DNA from 3 places in the Gordonia sp. p3-SID1431 genome. Region 2 is predicted to be linked to each of the others. Evidence: riboswitches for the same ligand, from Rfam matches in the RefSeq annotation. Region 2 holds a riboswitch; each other region holds the start of a gene.
What was found. Region 2 has a riboswitch for thiamine pyrophosphate ahead of thiC (phosphomethylpyrimidine synthase ThiC). Riboswitches for the same ligand answer to the same signal wherever they lie in the genome.
Positions count from the first base shown of each region.

Region 1: another riboswitch for thiamine pyrophosphate. It lies ahead of thiO (glycine oxidase ThiO); the one in region 2 lies ahead of thiC (phosphomethylpyrimidine synthase ThiC).
Region 3: another riboswitch for thiamine pyrophosphate. It lies ahead of M4D77_RS18690 (TenA family protein); the one in region 2 lies ahead of thiC (phosphomethylpyrimidine synthase ThiC).

Region 1 covers NZ_JAMBDT010000036.1:18,724-23,495, reverse strand. Annotated here, with positions in the region: gene M4D77_RS11335 (hypothetical protein) at 1-230, opposite strand, end outside; gene thiE (thiamine phosphate synthase) at 547-1,257, opposite strand; TPP riboswitch at 1,306-1,415, shown strand; gene thiO (glycine oxidase ThiO) at 1,412-2,476, shown strand; gene thiS (sulfur carrier protein ThiS) at 2,473-2,685, shown strand; gene M4D77_RS11315 (thiazole synthase) at 2,744-3,532, shown strand; gene M4D77_RS11310 (ABC transporter ATP-binding protein) at 3,604-4,587, shown strand; gene M4D77_RS11305 (ABC transporter permease) at 4,584-4,772, shown strand, end outside.
Region 2 covers NZ_JAMBDT010000001.1:160,430-165,201, reverse strand. Annotated here, with positions in the region: gene M4D77_RS00865 (salicylate synthase) at 1-82, opposite strand, end outside; gene M4D77_RS00860 ((2,3-dihydroxybenzoyl)adenylate synthase) at 240-1,910, shown strand; gene M4D77_RS00855 (GNAT family N-acetyltransferase) at 2,076-2,423, opposite strand; TPP riboswitch at 2,643-2,732, shown strand; gene thiC (phosphomethylpyrimidine synthase ThiC) at 2,740-4,428, shown strand; gene thiD (bifunctional hydroxymethylpyrimidine kinase/phosphomethylpyrimidine kinase) at 4,428-4,772, shown strand, end outside.
Region 3 covers NZ_JAMBDT010000088.1:11,182-15,953, reverse strand. Annotated here, with positions in the region: gene M4D77_RS18705 (ABC transporter ATP-binding protein) at 1-517, opposite strand, end outside; gene M4D77_RS18700 (ABC transporter permease) at 510-1,304, opposite strand; gene M4D77_RS18695 (ABC transporter substrate-binding protein) at 1,279-2,304, opposite strand; gene M4D77_RS18690 (TenA family protein) at 2,301-3,011, opposite strand; TPP riboswitch at 2,999-3,094, opposite strand; tRNA gene M4D77_RS18685 (tRNA-Tyr) at 3,250-3,330, shown strand; tRNA gene M4D77_RS18680 (tRNA-Thr) at 3,448-3,520, shown strand; tRNA gene M4D77_RS18675 (tRNA-Met) at 3,542-3,615, shown strand; gene rpmG (50S ribosomal protein L33) at 3,709-3,876, shown strand; gene M4D77_RS18665 (fused (3R)-hydroxyacyl-ACP dehydratase subunits HadA/HadB) at 3,971-4,772, shown strand, end outside.

The DNA.
Region 1 (4,772 bases), on a different contig from region 2:
ACCCGCTGGTGCAATCGGACGATCTGAACCGGGGCGCCGACGTCGTAGAGGATCGAGGTCATCGCACCGACGGGGCCGGCGGCGACGGCGCTGCGGGACATGATGCGGTCGGCGATCGCGAGCGTCGCGCGGCACTCGACCAGGTCGCCCGAGCACGGGACGGCAGAGAAGGAGCCCAGCCGGATCGTGCCGCCACGGGAGTACTCGTCAGTGAATTGCTGCCAGGTCATCCCGGCGGCCTCCTCGTGCATCCCGGGGGGAAGCGGGCGGCCGAAACGTGCGGCGACGTGGTCGCCGCCGTGCCGGTCGTCGCGCTCGGTCCACGAACAGGATCGACGAGGTAGATGAAGAGGGTGCATCTCGAAAACCGATTTCGGTCGAAGAACGGATGACCGACTGGAGAGCGCAACCGACCCGCAGCGGGGGGTCGGTCAGATTCAGACCCCGCTGCGGCGGGTTACGAGAACGCTCGTGATGCACAACATGATCGGTCCACCATAGACCCGCGACACCGACCGGGCAAACGTGTTTCCGCGAGGCGAACCGCTAGAGCATCCCGGCGAGCTCGGTGGCTGCGGCGGTCGGGTCGGCGGCCGCGGTGATGGCCCGCACGACGACGATGCGCCGCGCCCCGAGCGCGGTGACCTCCCCGACGCGGCCGGCGTCGATACCGCCGATGGCGAACCACGGCTTGGCTGATTGTGTTGCGGCCGTTGAGGACACGAGGTCGAGGCCGGCTGCGGCGCGGCCCGGTTTGGTGGGGGTGGTCCAGCACGGACCGACGCAGAAGTAGTCGACGTCGTCGTCGGCGATCGCGGCGGCAGCCTGCTCGGGGTCGTGGGTCGAGGCGCCGATGACGACGTCCGGTCCGACGATCCGGCGGGCCGCCGACGGCGACAGGTCGCCCTGTCCGACGTGCAGGACATCGGCCCCGGAAAGCGCCGCGACGTCGGCGCGGTCGTTGACCGCCAGCAGGGCACCGTGCGCGTCGGCGACCGTCCGCATGCCCGCGAGGATCTCGAGTTCCTCGCCCGCCTCCAGGGTCCCGAACTCGCGCTCACCCGGCGAGTTCTTGTCGCGCAGCTGCACGATGTCGACGCCGCCCGCGAGCGCCGCGTCGACGAAGTCGAGCAGATCACCGCGTTCGCGCCGGGCGTCGGTGCACAGGTACAGGCGGGCCGTGGAGAGCCGCCGGCGACGGTCCGTCGCGGAGCCGGGGTCCGTCGACGCGGAGCTGGTGCGGTTCGGGGTCGTCACGCCGACCAGGCTAACCGGACCCCCGACGCCCCGGCGTAGGGTGGATCGCACGAACACACGGGAGTCCGGATCGGCCGGGCTGAGAGTGCGGACAGATTCCGCTGACCGTCGAACCTGATCCGGGTCATTCCGGCGAAGGGAGGTGATTCCCAGCGTGGACTCCCCACCGCAGCGCCCTGCCCACCGCGCCCTGACGGTCGTCGGGGGCGGTGTCATCGGGCTGACCTGTGCGCTCACCGCGGCCGACGCCGGATGGCGGGTTCGCGTCCTCGACGCCGGCACCGACGAGCGCGCGTCCTGGGTCGCCGGCGGCATGCTCGGTTCACTCGGCGAGGGTCATCCCGGCGAGGACGCGTCCCTGGCCCTCTCGGTCGAATCGGTCCGGCTGTGGCCGGCGCTCGTGAAGCGGCTCGACGACCCGGGTGTCGTCACCGCCACCGACTCGCTGTTCGTCGCGGCCTCGGCCACCGACATCGAGTACCTGCGGCATCTCGCCGATTTCGTCTGGGCCGGGCAGCCCGCCACCGATGCCGCGCTGCAGTCGGTGACCGGCCGCGACATCCGGACCCTGGAACCGTCGCTGAGCTCTCGACTGGTCGGTGGCTACCGCGCGGTCGGCGAGTGGTCCGTCGACAACCGGCGGCTGCTCGAGGCGTTGCGCGCCGCCGCGACGTCGGCGGGTGCCGAGTTGGTCTCCGCGCGCGTCGAATCCCTGGCCGATCTCGACGACCTCGGTTCCGACACCCAGATCCTGCTCGCCGCCGGACTCGGCACCGCGGCCCTCTGGCCGGACGTGGACCTGCATGCGGCGAAGGGGGAGATCCTCCGCCTGCGCCGCACGCGCTGGTCGGTGCCGCCGCCCGGCCACGTCGTCCGGGCACGCCTCCACGGGCGGGCCGTGTACCTGGTGCCGCGCGAGGACGGAGTCGTCGTCGGCGCCACCCAGTACGAGGCCGAGGGGACGGCCGACCGCGCGCCGCAAGCCGGTGGGGTCGCGGATCTGCTCGCCGACGCGATCGAGGTCTTCCCCGGGCTGCGGACCTACGAACTGACCGAAGCGGGGGCCGGTCTGCGGCCGTGCACCGCGGACGGATTGCCGATCGTCACCCGTGTGGACACACGAACGGTCGTGGCGACCGGGCACGGGCGCAACGGGATCGTCCTCGCCCCGGGCACCGCCGCCCGCGTGCTGTCGATTCTGGAAGGAGCAGAGGAATGAGCATCAGCGCGAACATCACCGTCAACGGCAAGAGCGTCGACGTCGGCGCCGACACGTCGGTGCGCGACGTCGTCATGGGGCTGGGGTTGCCGGACCGGGGGATAGCGGTCGCGGTGGACGGCGCGGTCGTCCCGCGCGGCCGCTGGGACCGGCACACGATGACCGACGGTGCCGTCGTCGAGATCGTCACGGCGGTGCAGGGTGGCTGAGCTCGCCGATCTGAAGCCCGACGCCTCGCGGGCCGAGCAGAAGTCCGGCGACGAGACGATCCCGGATGCGGACCATCTGCGCATCGCCGGTCGCGACTTCTCGTCGCGACTCATCACCGGTACCGGCGGCGCGTCGAATCTCGCGACCCTGGAACGGGCGCTGGTCGCGTCGCGGACCGAGTTGACCACCGTCGCGGTTCGGCGCGTCGACGCGGCCTCGGGCACCGGGGTCTTCGATCTGCTGCGCCGGCTCGACATCGCCGTTCTGCCCAACACCGCGGGCTGTCACACCACCGCCGAGGCGGTCCTGACCGCCCAGCTGGCGCGCGAGGCGTTCGAGACCGACTGGGTGAAGCTCGAGGTGGTCGCCGACGAACGCACCCTGATGCCCGACGCCATCGAGCTCGTCGACGCCGCGGCCGCGCTGGTGGCCGACGGTTTCGTCGTGCTGGCCTACACGAACGACGATCCGGTCCTGGCCGCGCGACTCGCCGATCTCGGGGTGGCGGCGGTGATGCCCCTCGGGTCGCCCATCGGGACCGGACTCGGAATCCTCAACCCGCACAACATCGAGATGATCGTCGACGACTGCCACACCCGCTTCGACGACCCGCTGCCGGTCATTCTCGACGCGGGCATCGGGACGGCGAGCGACGCGGCCCTGGCGATGGAACTCGGTTGCGACGGCGTGCTGCTGGCCACGGCGGTGACCCGGGCGGAGAATCCCGAACTGATGGCGACGGCGATGCGGCACGCGGTGGCCGGGGGCCGACTGGCCGCGCGAGCGGGCCGGATCCCCAAGCGCTTCTGGGCGCACGCGTCCTCGCCCGGGCGCGACCGGGACTGACGCGCGATCCCGCGACCGGCCATCCGAACGACAGACCGGGCCGCTCCGGATTCGGCGGCTATGGTCGAGGCGTGTTGCAGGTAGCGAATCTGACGAAGGACTTCGGCGGTCAACGCGCGGTCGACGACCTCACCTTCGAGGTGGGGCCGGGACGGGTCACCGGTTTCCTGGGGCCCAACGGTGCGGGCAAGTCGACGACCATGCGGATGATGCTCGGACTCGACCGCCCGACATCGGGCACGGCGACGATCAACGGGCAGCGCTACCGGGACCTCGAGCATCCGCTGCGGCAGGTCGGTGCGCTGCTCGACGCCCGGTGGGTGCATCCCAATCGCAGTGCGCGGTCCCACCTGCGGTGGCTCGCGGCGAGCAACCGGATCCCGGCCGCCCGCGTCGACGAGGTGCTCGAGACGGTCGGGCTCACCTCGGTGGCCAAGAAGCGCGCCGGCGGCTTCTCGCTCGGTATGTCGCAGCGGCTCGGGCTGGCGGGTGCCCTGATCGGCGACCCGCACACACTGCTGTTCGACGAGCCGGTCAACGGCCTCGACCCGGAGGGCATCGTGTGGATCCGCGGGTTCATGCGCAAGCTCGCCGCGGAGGGGCGGACGGTGTTGGTGTCGAGCCATCTGCTCACCGAGATGTCGCTCACCGCAGACCATCTCGTCGTCATCGGGCGCGGCCGGCTGATCGCCGACTGTTCGGTGGCGGAGTTCACCGGGCGGGCCCGGCAGTCGGTGCGGGTGCGCGGCCCGCAGCTCGAACAGTTGCACGCCGCGCTCGCGGCGGCGGGGCTGAATCCCGCGCCGGGCGACCCGGATGCCCACGGGCGCCCGGTGATGCGCGTGCCGGACACCACGACCGATCGGGTCGGCGACCTCGCCGCCGCCGCGGGCATCACCCTGCACGAACTCGCCGCCGAGTCGGCGTCACTGGAAGAGGTCTTCATGTCGATGACGGCGCACGCCGTCGACTACACCGCCGTCGACAACCGCGCCGTCCACGACCCCGACGCCCACAACCGGGCCGTCGGGAACCACGGGGGAGTGAACCGGTGATCGCCGCGATCAACGCCGAACGGATCAAACTCGCCAGCACCCGGTCGCCGTATTGGTGCCTCGGCGTCGTCGTGGTGCTGGGCCTGGGCTTCGCGGTGCTGCTCGGCGCCATCGCCGGCGGTTCCAACGGCAGTCCCGGTGAGACCGACACCCTGACCGACGACTTCCTGCTCGGCGTCAACCAG
Region 2 (4,772 bases):
CGGCATCGAACTCGCTCAGCGGCGAGGCCGGCGCGAGCAGGTCGACGAACTGCGCGGCGTGCGATTCGGTTGTCAGCGACATGTCCTTCGTTCCTCCGGTCGTGATGCACTCGAGCACCGATGATCATAGGGAATCTTAGGGCAGCCTAATCAAACAATCCCCCGCGGGTCGACAACCGGCCTCCCGCCCTGCATCGACCGGTAAGGTTACCCTATCCTGCCTGTGTTTCAATGAACTCATGCCGACGCATCTCGACGCCGCGACCGATCTGCTCGAAGGTTTCGCTCCCCACACCGACGCACAGGCACAGAAGTACCGCGACGCCGGCGTCTTCCTCGACCGCCCGTTGTTCGCCGGCCTCGATCTGGCCGCCGAGCGAACTCCCGACTCCCCTGCGCTGACCGACGCCTCCACCGACGGGCCGCGCACGCTCACCTATACCGAGTTCCGCGACGCCACCCTCCGTCGTGCCGCCGGTTTCGTCGCGGCCGGACTGCGGCCGACGCAACGGGTCGTGTTGCAGCTGAACAACTCCCTCGACTTCGCGGTCACCCTGTACGGCCTCCTACGCGCGGGTGTCGTTCCGGTGATGACGCTGCCCGCGCACCGGATCACCGAGATCGCCCATCTCGCAGCCGGTGCCGGCGCGGTCGCCTACATCGGTGAGGACGGCCGCCGGGGGTTCGACTACCGCGAGCTCGCGACCGAGCTGCAGTCACGGGTGCCCGACGTCGCGCAGGTCTTCATCTCCGGCGAACCGGGTCGATTCACACCGCTCCCCGACGCCGATCCCGCCTCGGTCGAGCTCCCGGCTGCCCCCGACGCCGGGCTACCCGCCCTGTTCCTCGTGTCGGGGGGCACCACCGGACTGCCGAAACTCATCGCGCGCACGCACGACGACTACGACCTCAACGCCCGGCTGTCCGCGGACGTCGCCGGCCTCACCGCCGACGACACCTACCTCGTCGCCCTGCCGGCCGCGCACAACTTTCCGCTGTGCTGCCCGGGAATACTGGGCGTCTTCGGTGCGGGCGGCCACGTCGTCTTCGCCGACAACCCCAGCCCGGACAACACTTTCGACCTCATCGAGCGGCACCGCGTCACGGTGACCGCGCTCGTCCCCGCGCTCGCGCAACTCTGGTGCGCGGCGACCGAGTGGGAGCCGGCGGACATCAGCTCCCTGCGCCTGCTGCAGGTGGGCGGCGCCAAACTGGCCCAGTCCGACGCCGTCGCCCTCGACGCGGCCCTCGGCCCCGTCGTCCAGCAGGTCTTCGGCATGGCCGAGGGGCTGATCTGCTACACCCGGACCGACGACCCACGCGACCTGGTCCAGCAGGTGCAGGGGGCGCCGATGTCGGAGCTCGACGAGGTGCGGGTGGTCGACGAGGACGGCGCCGACGTCCCCGACGGCACAGAAGGTGAATTGCTGGTACGCGGCCCGTACACGATCCGCGGTTACTACCGCGCCGCTGCCCACAACGAGAAGTCCTTCACACCGGACGGGTTTTACCGGTCCGGGGACAAGGTCACCCGGCTGCCGTCGGGGCACCTGGCCGTGACCGGCCGCATCAAGGACACCATCGTGCGCGCCGGGGAGAACGTCGCCGCCGACGACGTCGAGGAGAACCTCCTCGCCCACGATTCGGTCCGGCAGGTCGCGGTGGTCGGGCTGCCCGACGATGCGCTCGGTGAGAAGATCTGTGCGGCAGTCGTGCTCTCGCACGAACACCCCCCGGCCCGACCGCTCGAGCTGGCGACGATCCGTACGTTCCTCGCCGAACGCGGTCTCGCGTCCTTCAAACTGCCCGACGTGGTCCGCGTCGTGCAGACACTGCCGGTCACCGCAGTAGGCAAGATCGACAAAAAGGTGCTCCGCGAGACATTGCTGTCGGAGCCGTCGGCGGGCTGAGCCGAGTCGGAGCCCGTTCCTCACACCGGCGCGAGCGCGACCACCGCTCCCTCTAATCCGAAAGAAGCGCATAACCCCTGCTCCCTGAGGTGCGAGGAGCGATAGCGACGAGCCTCGAAGGGTCCGGCGAGGAATGTTCTGGAGCCGCCGAGGCTTACCTTCGGATCACACCGGCGCGAGCGGCACGATCCCGGGATGGCTGTCGAGGTAGCGCTTGGTGAACGTGCACACCGGCCGGAGGCGGGCACCCTGTTCGCGGGTGTATTGCACGGCGCTACGGGTGAGTCGCGTGGCGAGTCCGTGTCCGCTGTATTCGTCGTAGAGCACGGTGTGCAGCACGGTGATGGTGGTCTGACCGTCCGCCGACTCGGTCGAATAACCGAGCACGCCGACCAGGTCGCCGGCGACCCAGAGTTCGAATCGGTCGCGGTCGGGATTGTGTACCACCTGCGAGATCTGTTGCAGGATGGACTTTGCCGACTGTGGTGGTCGCTGACGATGCTTGCGTAGCACCCGACCCTCCTCACCTCGTGATCGCGGACATCGGATCACCGGCGCGTACCTGCCACACGCGACAGCGCCACCCCTGTGATCCGGGTCACACGGTACCTTACGGAACCGTAACTGCCGACCCCGATCGTGTGATCGTCGCAAATCGATACGGTCTTCCCCACCCGCACGACCCGACCGGACGATGCGATGTAGGGTGGCGGACGCACGACAACTACACACCGCGGGGGCTCTCACGATGACCGAGGGCTGAGATGGCGACGGGCGGTCGCCGACCGCTCGAACCTGTCCGGGTAATGCCGGCGTAGGGAGACCAGCCATGGGCACACGTGTATCCACCACCCGCAACAGCAGCGCACCCGCCGATTCCGGGTTCCTGACCCTCGGCCCGATCGAGGGCAGCGCCAAGCACTACCTCGCCGTCGACGACCTGCGTGTGCCGCAGCGTCGAATCCAGCTCACCAACGGCGAACACCTCGACGTCTACGACACCTCCGGCCCCTACACCGATACGGCGGCGCACATCGACGTCGAGAAGGGCCTCACCCCCACCCGCGACAGCTGGCATCGGCCCGACCCGATCGACGGCGCGAGCACCCAGCTGGCCTGGGCGCGTGCCGGCATCATCACCGACGAGATGCGGTTCATCGCCGCCCGGGAGGGCGTCGACGCCGAACGGGTCCGGTCGGAGGTCGCCATCGGCCGCGCGGTCATCCCGGCCAACCACCGCCACCCCGAGTCCGAACCGATGATCATAGGCAAGAACTTCGCGGTGAAAGTCAATGCGAACATCGGTAATTCGGCGGTGCGCAGCTCGATCTCCGACGAGGTCGAGAAGATGGTGTGGGCCACCCGCTGGGGCGCCGACACGATCATGGATCTCTCGACCGGCGCCGACATCCACACCACCCGCGAGTGGATCATGCGTAACTCGCCGGTCCCCGTGGGGACGGTTCCGATCTACCAGGCGCTGGAGAAGGTCAACGGCGATCCCGCCTCGCTGACCTGGGAACTGTATCGCGACACAGTCATCGAGCAGGCGGAGCAGGGCGTCGATTATATGACCGTCCATGCCGGTGTCCTGCTGCGCTACGTTCCGCTGACCGCGAAGCGGGTGACGGGCATCGTCTCGCGCGGCGGTTCGATCATGGCGGCCTGGTGTCTCGCGCACCACCGGGAGTCGTTCCTGTACACGCACTTCGACGAGTTGTGCGAGATCTTCCGCCGCTACGACATCACGTTCTCCCTCGGCGACGGCTTGCGCCCCGGATCGATCGCCGACGCGAACGACGAGGCCCAGTTCGCCGAACTCCGCACTCTCGGCGAGCTGACCGCGATCGCCAAATCGCATGGTGTGCAGGTCATGATCGAAGGCCCCGGGCACGTCCCGATGCACAAGATCGCCGAGAACGTGCGCCTGGAGGAGGAGCTGTGCGAGGAGGCCCCCTTCTACACCCTGGGTCCGCTCGCCACCGACATCGCGCCGGCCTACGACCACATCACCTCGGCCATCGGCGCGGCGATGATCGCTCAGGCCGGCACCGCGATGCTGTGCTACGTGACTCCGAAAGAGCATCTAGGACTTCCGGACCGCGACGACGTCAAGGTCGGCGTGATCACGTACAAGATCGCGGCGCACTCGGCCGACCTGGCCAAAGGCCACCCGCGGGCACAGGAACGCGACGACGCACTGAGCAAGGCGCGCTTCGAGTTCCGCTGGACCGACCAGTTCAATCTCGCCCTCGACCCCGACACCGCGCGCGCATACCACGACGAGACGCTACCCGCCGAGCCCGCGAAGACCGCCCACTTCTGCTCGATGTGCGGACCCAAGTTCTGCTCGATGCGGATCTCGGCGGACGTCCGCGCCTACGCCGAGGAGCACGGTCTCGTCACCGCGGACGACATCGACCGGACTATCGCCGAGGGCATGGCCGCGAAGTCGGCCGAGTTCGCCGAGGCCGGTAACCGCGTGTACCTCCCGCTCCAGACGACCGGCGGCGCCTGATGCGCACAGACGACGCACGACGACGCACAGTCGACGCGAATCAGCGCACGGTCGACGAACAGGCCTACACGGGACTCCCGCTGTCACCGCCCGGAACGGCCCCGGTACGGGTCCTGACCATCGCTGGTTCGGACTCCGGCGGGGGCGCGGGAATACAGGCAGACATGCGCACCTTCGCCCTGCTCGGGGTGCACGGGTGTGTCGCGGTGACCGCGGTGACGGTCCAGAACTCGGTGGGCGTGAGCGGGTTCGAGGAGATCTCACCGCAGACCGTGGCGGCGCAGATCGACTCCGTGTCCGGTGACATCGGTGTGGCCGCGGCGAAGACCGGGATGCTCGCGTCG
Region 3 (4,772 bases), on a different contig from region 2:
CGCCGAACGGCTCATCGAGCAGCACCAGGTCGCGATTCGAGACGACGGTGCGCAGGAGTGCGGCGCGCTGTCGCATCCCGCCGGACAGCTGGAACGGGCGGGCGTCTTCGAATCCGGCGAGTCCGAAGGCGGGGAAGAGGTCCGCGGCCCGGCGTCGGGCCTCGTTCGTCGGCACGCCCTGCACCTGGAGCCCGAGGATGGTGTTGTCCAGCACGGTGCGCCACGGGAACAGCAGGTCCTTCTGCGGCATGTACGCGCAGTGTCCGGCGACGGCGGGTTCGGAGCCGACGGACGCGCTGCCGGAATCGGGGACGTCGAGTCCGGCCAGCAGGCCGAAGACGGTGCTCTTGCCGCATCCGCTGGGCCCGATGACGGAGACGAACTCGCCGGGCTCGGCGGTGAACGACACCCCGTCGAGGACCTCCAGGGGCGGTTGTCCGCGGCCGGGTCGCGGATAGGACTTGGTGAGCCGGTCGACCACGAGCCGGTGGTCTGGGACGAGCCGGTGGTCAGTCATGGTGGTTCCGGTCCTCGGCGCGGGCCCAGGGCGCGACGACCCGCTCGACGGCGAAGGTGAGCAGGTACAGCGTGACGCTCAGGAGCGCGGTCACCAGCACTGCCGCGAGCACCAGGTCGGTGCGGAACGAGTTCTTCTGCAGGCTCATGTAGATGCCGAGCCCCTGGGTGGCGCCGACGTACTCGGCGAACACGGCGCCCACCACCGCATAGGTGATGCCGATCCGCAGCGCGGTGAAGAACCTCGGTAGCGCGGACGGGAGCCGCACGTACCGGAAGACCTGGCGGCGGGTGGCCCCCATGCTGCGCATCAGCGCGCCGGCCTCGCGGTCGGTGGCGGCGAATCCCTCGATCAGGCCGATCGCCACCGGAAAGAACGTGACCAGGGCGATGACCAGCACCTTCGGGAGTAGGCCGAAGCCGAACCAGATGATCATCAGCGGTGCGATCGCGATGATCGGCAGGGTCTGGGAGGCGACGAACAACGGCACGAACGCCCGTCGCAGCGCCGGCGAGAAGTCGACGACGATGGCCAGCAGCCAGGCCAGGACCATTGAGACCGTGAACCCGATCAGGGTCACCTGCAGCGTCGCCGCGGCGTGCACCCCGATCTCCGCGCGGTGCGACCAACCCTGCGCGACGACGCGCGACGGCGACGGCAGCACCTGCGGCCGGATCCCGCTGACGTCGACGTAGACCTGCCAGACCGCCACCAGGACGACCACCGCGACGAGCGCGGGCGCGATGCGACGCAGGCCGGTGCTACCGAGGGGTGTCGAGGTAGTCATTGGTGAAGTACGTCGACCAGTCCGGCTCGGTCGTGAGCGGCGCCCCGTCCGGGCCGGTCAGCAGACCACTGCGGTACAGGAACCCGGAGTTCCCGGCCCACTGTTCGAGCGTCTGTCGCCCGACCCGGCCGTCGGCGTCCTTCATGTACTGACCGGCGAGCATGCGCTGGCTCTCGAACACCAACTGCTCGTCGTTGAACGCACCGGGGTTGGCGGCGAGGAGGTCGCGGGCCGCCGCGTCCGGGTCGTCGGCCGCCGCCTGGTAACCGCGCTGCAGCGCCGTCACGAAGGCCGCCGCGCGGTCCGGGTTGTCCGCCAGCCAGTCCTCGTTGGCGTCGACGACGATCGCGTATGCCTCCGGGAATCCGAAGTCGGTGTAGTGGAAGTACCTCATCGGGGTTCCGCGATGCTCGGCCTCGATGCCCTCCCACGCGAGATAGGAGACGGTGAAGTCGGCCTGACCGGAGTAGACCGCCTCGTATGCCGAGGTTCCGAGGGTCACCGAGGTGAACTCGCCGGTGCCGCCGTCGTTTCGGATCACCTGCTCGAGGGTCTTCTCCTCGCCCGGGTCGCCGAAACCGGCGTATGTCTTCCCGTCGAGGTCCTTCGGGCTCGTGATGTCGCGGCGATCGGCGCGGACACCGATGCCGGTGGCCCACTTCTGCAGCGGCGCGAACACGGAGATGGTCTGCGCGCCCGATGCCCGCGAGAAGGTCGACGAGTTGTGGGTGCTGATCCCGAACTCGGCGTTGCCCGCGTCCACGATGGTGTCCACGGCGGTGTTGTTGTACGGCAGGATCTCGACGTCGAGTCCGGCCTCCTCGAACCAGCCGCGCTGCTGCGCCACGAACAAGCCCGTGTGGTTGGTGTTCGGGGACCAGTCGAGCGCGAATCGGATGCTGCCGTCCGAACCGGCGCCCGAACCGCACGCGGTGATCGCCGACGACGCGACGACCGCGGCGGCGAGCACGGTGAGGAGGCGGCGCGCGCGGGCGCTCATGCGGCGGGCCACGGTTGCGGGTTCAGCGCGGTGTCCCAGAACAGAAGCTCGAACCGGGTGGCGACGGTGAACGCCGTGGCCATCGCGGCCCGCTCCCGCTCGCCGGCGTGCGCCGCGGCCTCGTCCACGAGTTCCCTTGCCCGCGAGGCGGATTCCTGGAATTCCGGGGCGTCGTAGGTGGTCACCCACTGCGCGTAGGGGTGGTTCGGGTCGGCGGCGAGCACCTGGGCGGCACTCGCGGCCAGGGCCCGGCCGACTTCCGCGTAGATCCAGAAGCAGGGCAGGGCCGCGGCCGCGCCGACCGCATACGACTCGGTCGCGGCGACGGCCGTCAGGTAGGACACGTACCCCAGGCACGCCGGCGACGGCTCGGGTTCGCCCTCACGCGGCGGCAGTTGGCCGCCGTTGAGCAGGTCGCCGTGGAGCGCCGACTCGACGGTGGCCGCGGTGGCCGACGAGTTCGCCCAGAACCCCGCGGTCTGCGGGTCGGGGGACTTCGACGCCAGGATGGCGAGGGCCTTCGCGTACCCGGCGAGGTACAGCGAGTCCTGCTCCATGTAGGTGCGGAACACCTCGAGTGGCAGCGTCCCGTCGCCGAGCCGCCGCAGGAACTCGAGGTCGTCGATCGCCGTCCGCAACCCCTTCGTCTCCTCCCAGAGGTGGTCGGAGAATCGGCCGGAGACCGGCACGTGCGCATGCACAGACATGACATCCCTTCGTCAGCATTACCTGGACAGGTTCTCGGGTCTCATCTCAGCCCCCGCGTCGCGGAGCACCCCGTGTCAGAACGCAGCCACAGTAGCAGGAGTGGGGGTCGCGGTGGGACGCCTGTGCCACGACCATGTCCCGGCCTGTTGACCAGCCGGTTTGCGCGTTGATGCGGTGTTCGTTGTATTCTTCACGGCGTTGTTCGTACGGCCGTCACGGTGGCCGGAAGAGCGGCACGGCAGGTTGCCCGAGCGGCCAAAGGGAGCGGATTGTAAATCCGTCGCGCAAGCTACATAGGTTCGAATCCTATACCTGCCACGGCGTGGTCCAATCTCGCGAAACTGCTCTACAGACGGTCTCCGACCAGCGATTTGTCTAGCGCAGACGCGAGTGTGTAACCTCGTTAAGGCTCTCGGGCGCAACCGCCCGGGGCACGCCCCCTTAGCTCAGTCGGCAGAGCGTTTCCATGGTAAGGAAAAGGTCGACGGTTCGATTCCGTCAGGGGGCTCGCTGGACGAGAAGTCCGCGGGGCGGTGTAGCTCAGCTGGTTAGAGCGCACGACTCATAATCGTGAGGTCGAGGGATCGAGTCCCTCCACCGCTACACATCGGGTCCGACCGGAACCGAGCGCAAGGGTCGCAAGCCCTGAGGGAACTTCCGAACCCGACCACGTACCACCCGAAAGAAGGCAATCAAGTGGCCTCCTCAACAGATGTTCGCCCCAAGATCACCTTGGCCTGCGAGGTGTGCAAGCACCGTAACTACATCACGAAGAAGAACCGCCGCAACGATCCCGATCGCCTCGAGATCAAGAAGTTCTGCCCGAACTGCGGCAAGCATCAGGGGCACAAGGAATCGCGCTGACGCCGTCGTCGGCCGTTTCGAAGTACCACCAGCAACGGGCTGCCTCTCGATGAGGCAGCCCGTCTTGCTGTGTCGGCCGAAGGAGTAGAGCTCAATGTCACAGGTAAGCGGAGCCGAGATCCAGGATCGTCCGGACGAGGCGTCGAGCGGTGGTGCGAAGCCGACCCCCGACGAGATCGCCGCCCACACGCAGAGCCTCGTCGGCTTCCACTACACGGTCGACGACTATTACGAGATCGGCCGCGAGGAGATCCGTAAGCACGCGATGGCGGTGCAGGATGCGCACCCGACCCACTGGAGCGAGGAGGGCGCCCGGGCCTTCGGCCACGACCGCCTGATCGCCGCGCCCACCTACGTGTCGGTGCTCGGGATCATCGCCCAGCGCAAGCTCTTCGAAGACGTCGTCACCGGCTACGACATGTGGCAGATCATGCAGACCGACCAGCGGCTGGTCTACCACCAGCCGATGAAGGTCGGGGACCGCCTGATCTGCGACGTCTCGCTCGAGTCGTTCCGGCATGTGAGCAGTCCCGAGATGATCGACCTGATGGTCACCAAGAACGTCATCTGGAACCAGCACGACGAGCCGGTCATGACCACGTGGACCTCCCTGGCGGCGCGTCCCGGTATGGACGTCGACCCCGAACTCGAGGCGTCCCTCGACCACGTGATGATCAAGGTCGACGCCATCGGCGAATCCGGGCACACCGTCGAGCCGAAGGCGGGTCGCTACGACCTCCCCGACCCGACGCAGTCGCCGGGCGCCTTCGGTGCCGTCGACTTCGACACGCTCACGGTGGGTCAGGAACTCACGCCCAAGCGCTACCTGTTGACGCGCGGCAATCTCGCGAACTATGCGGGCGTGGCCGGCGACCCCAACCCGATCCACTTCTCCG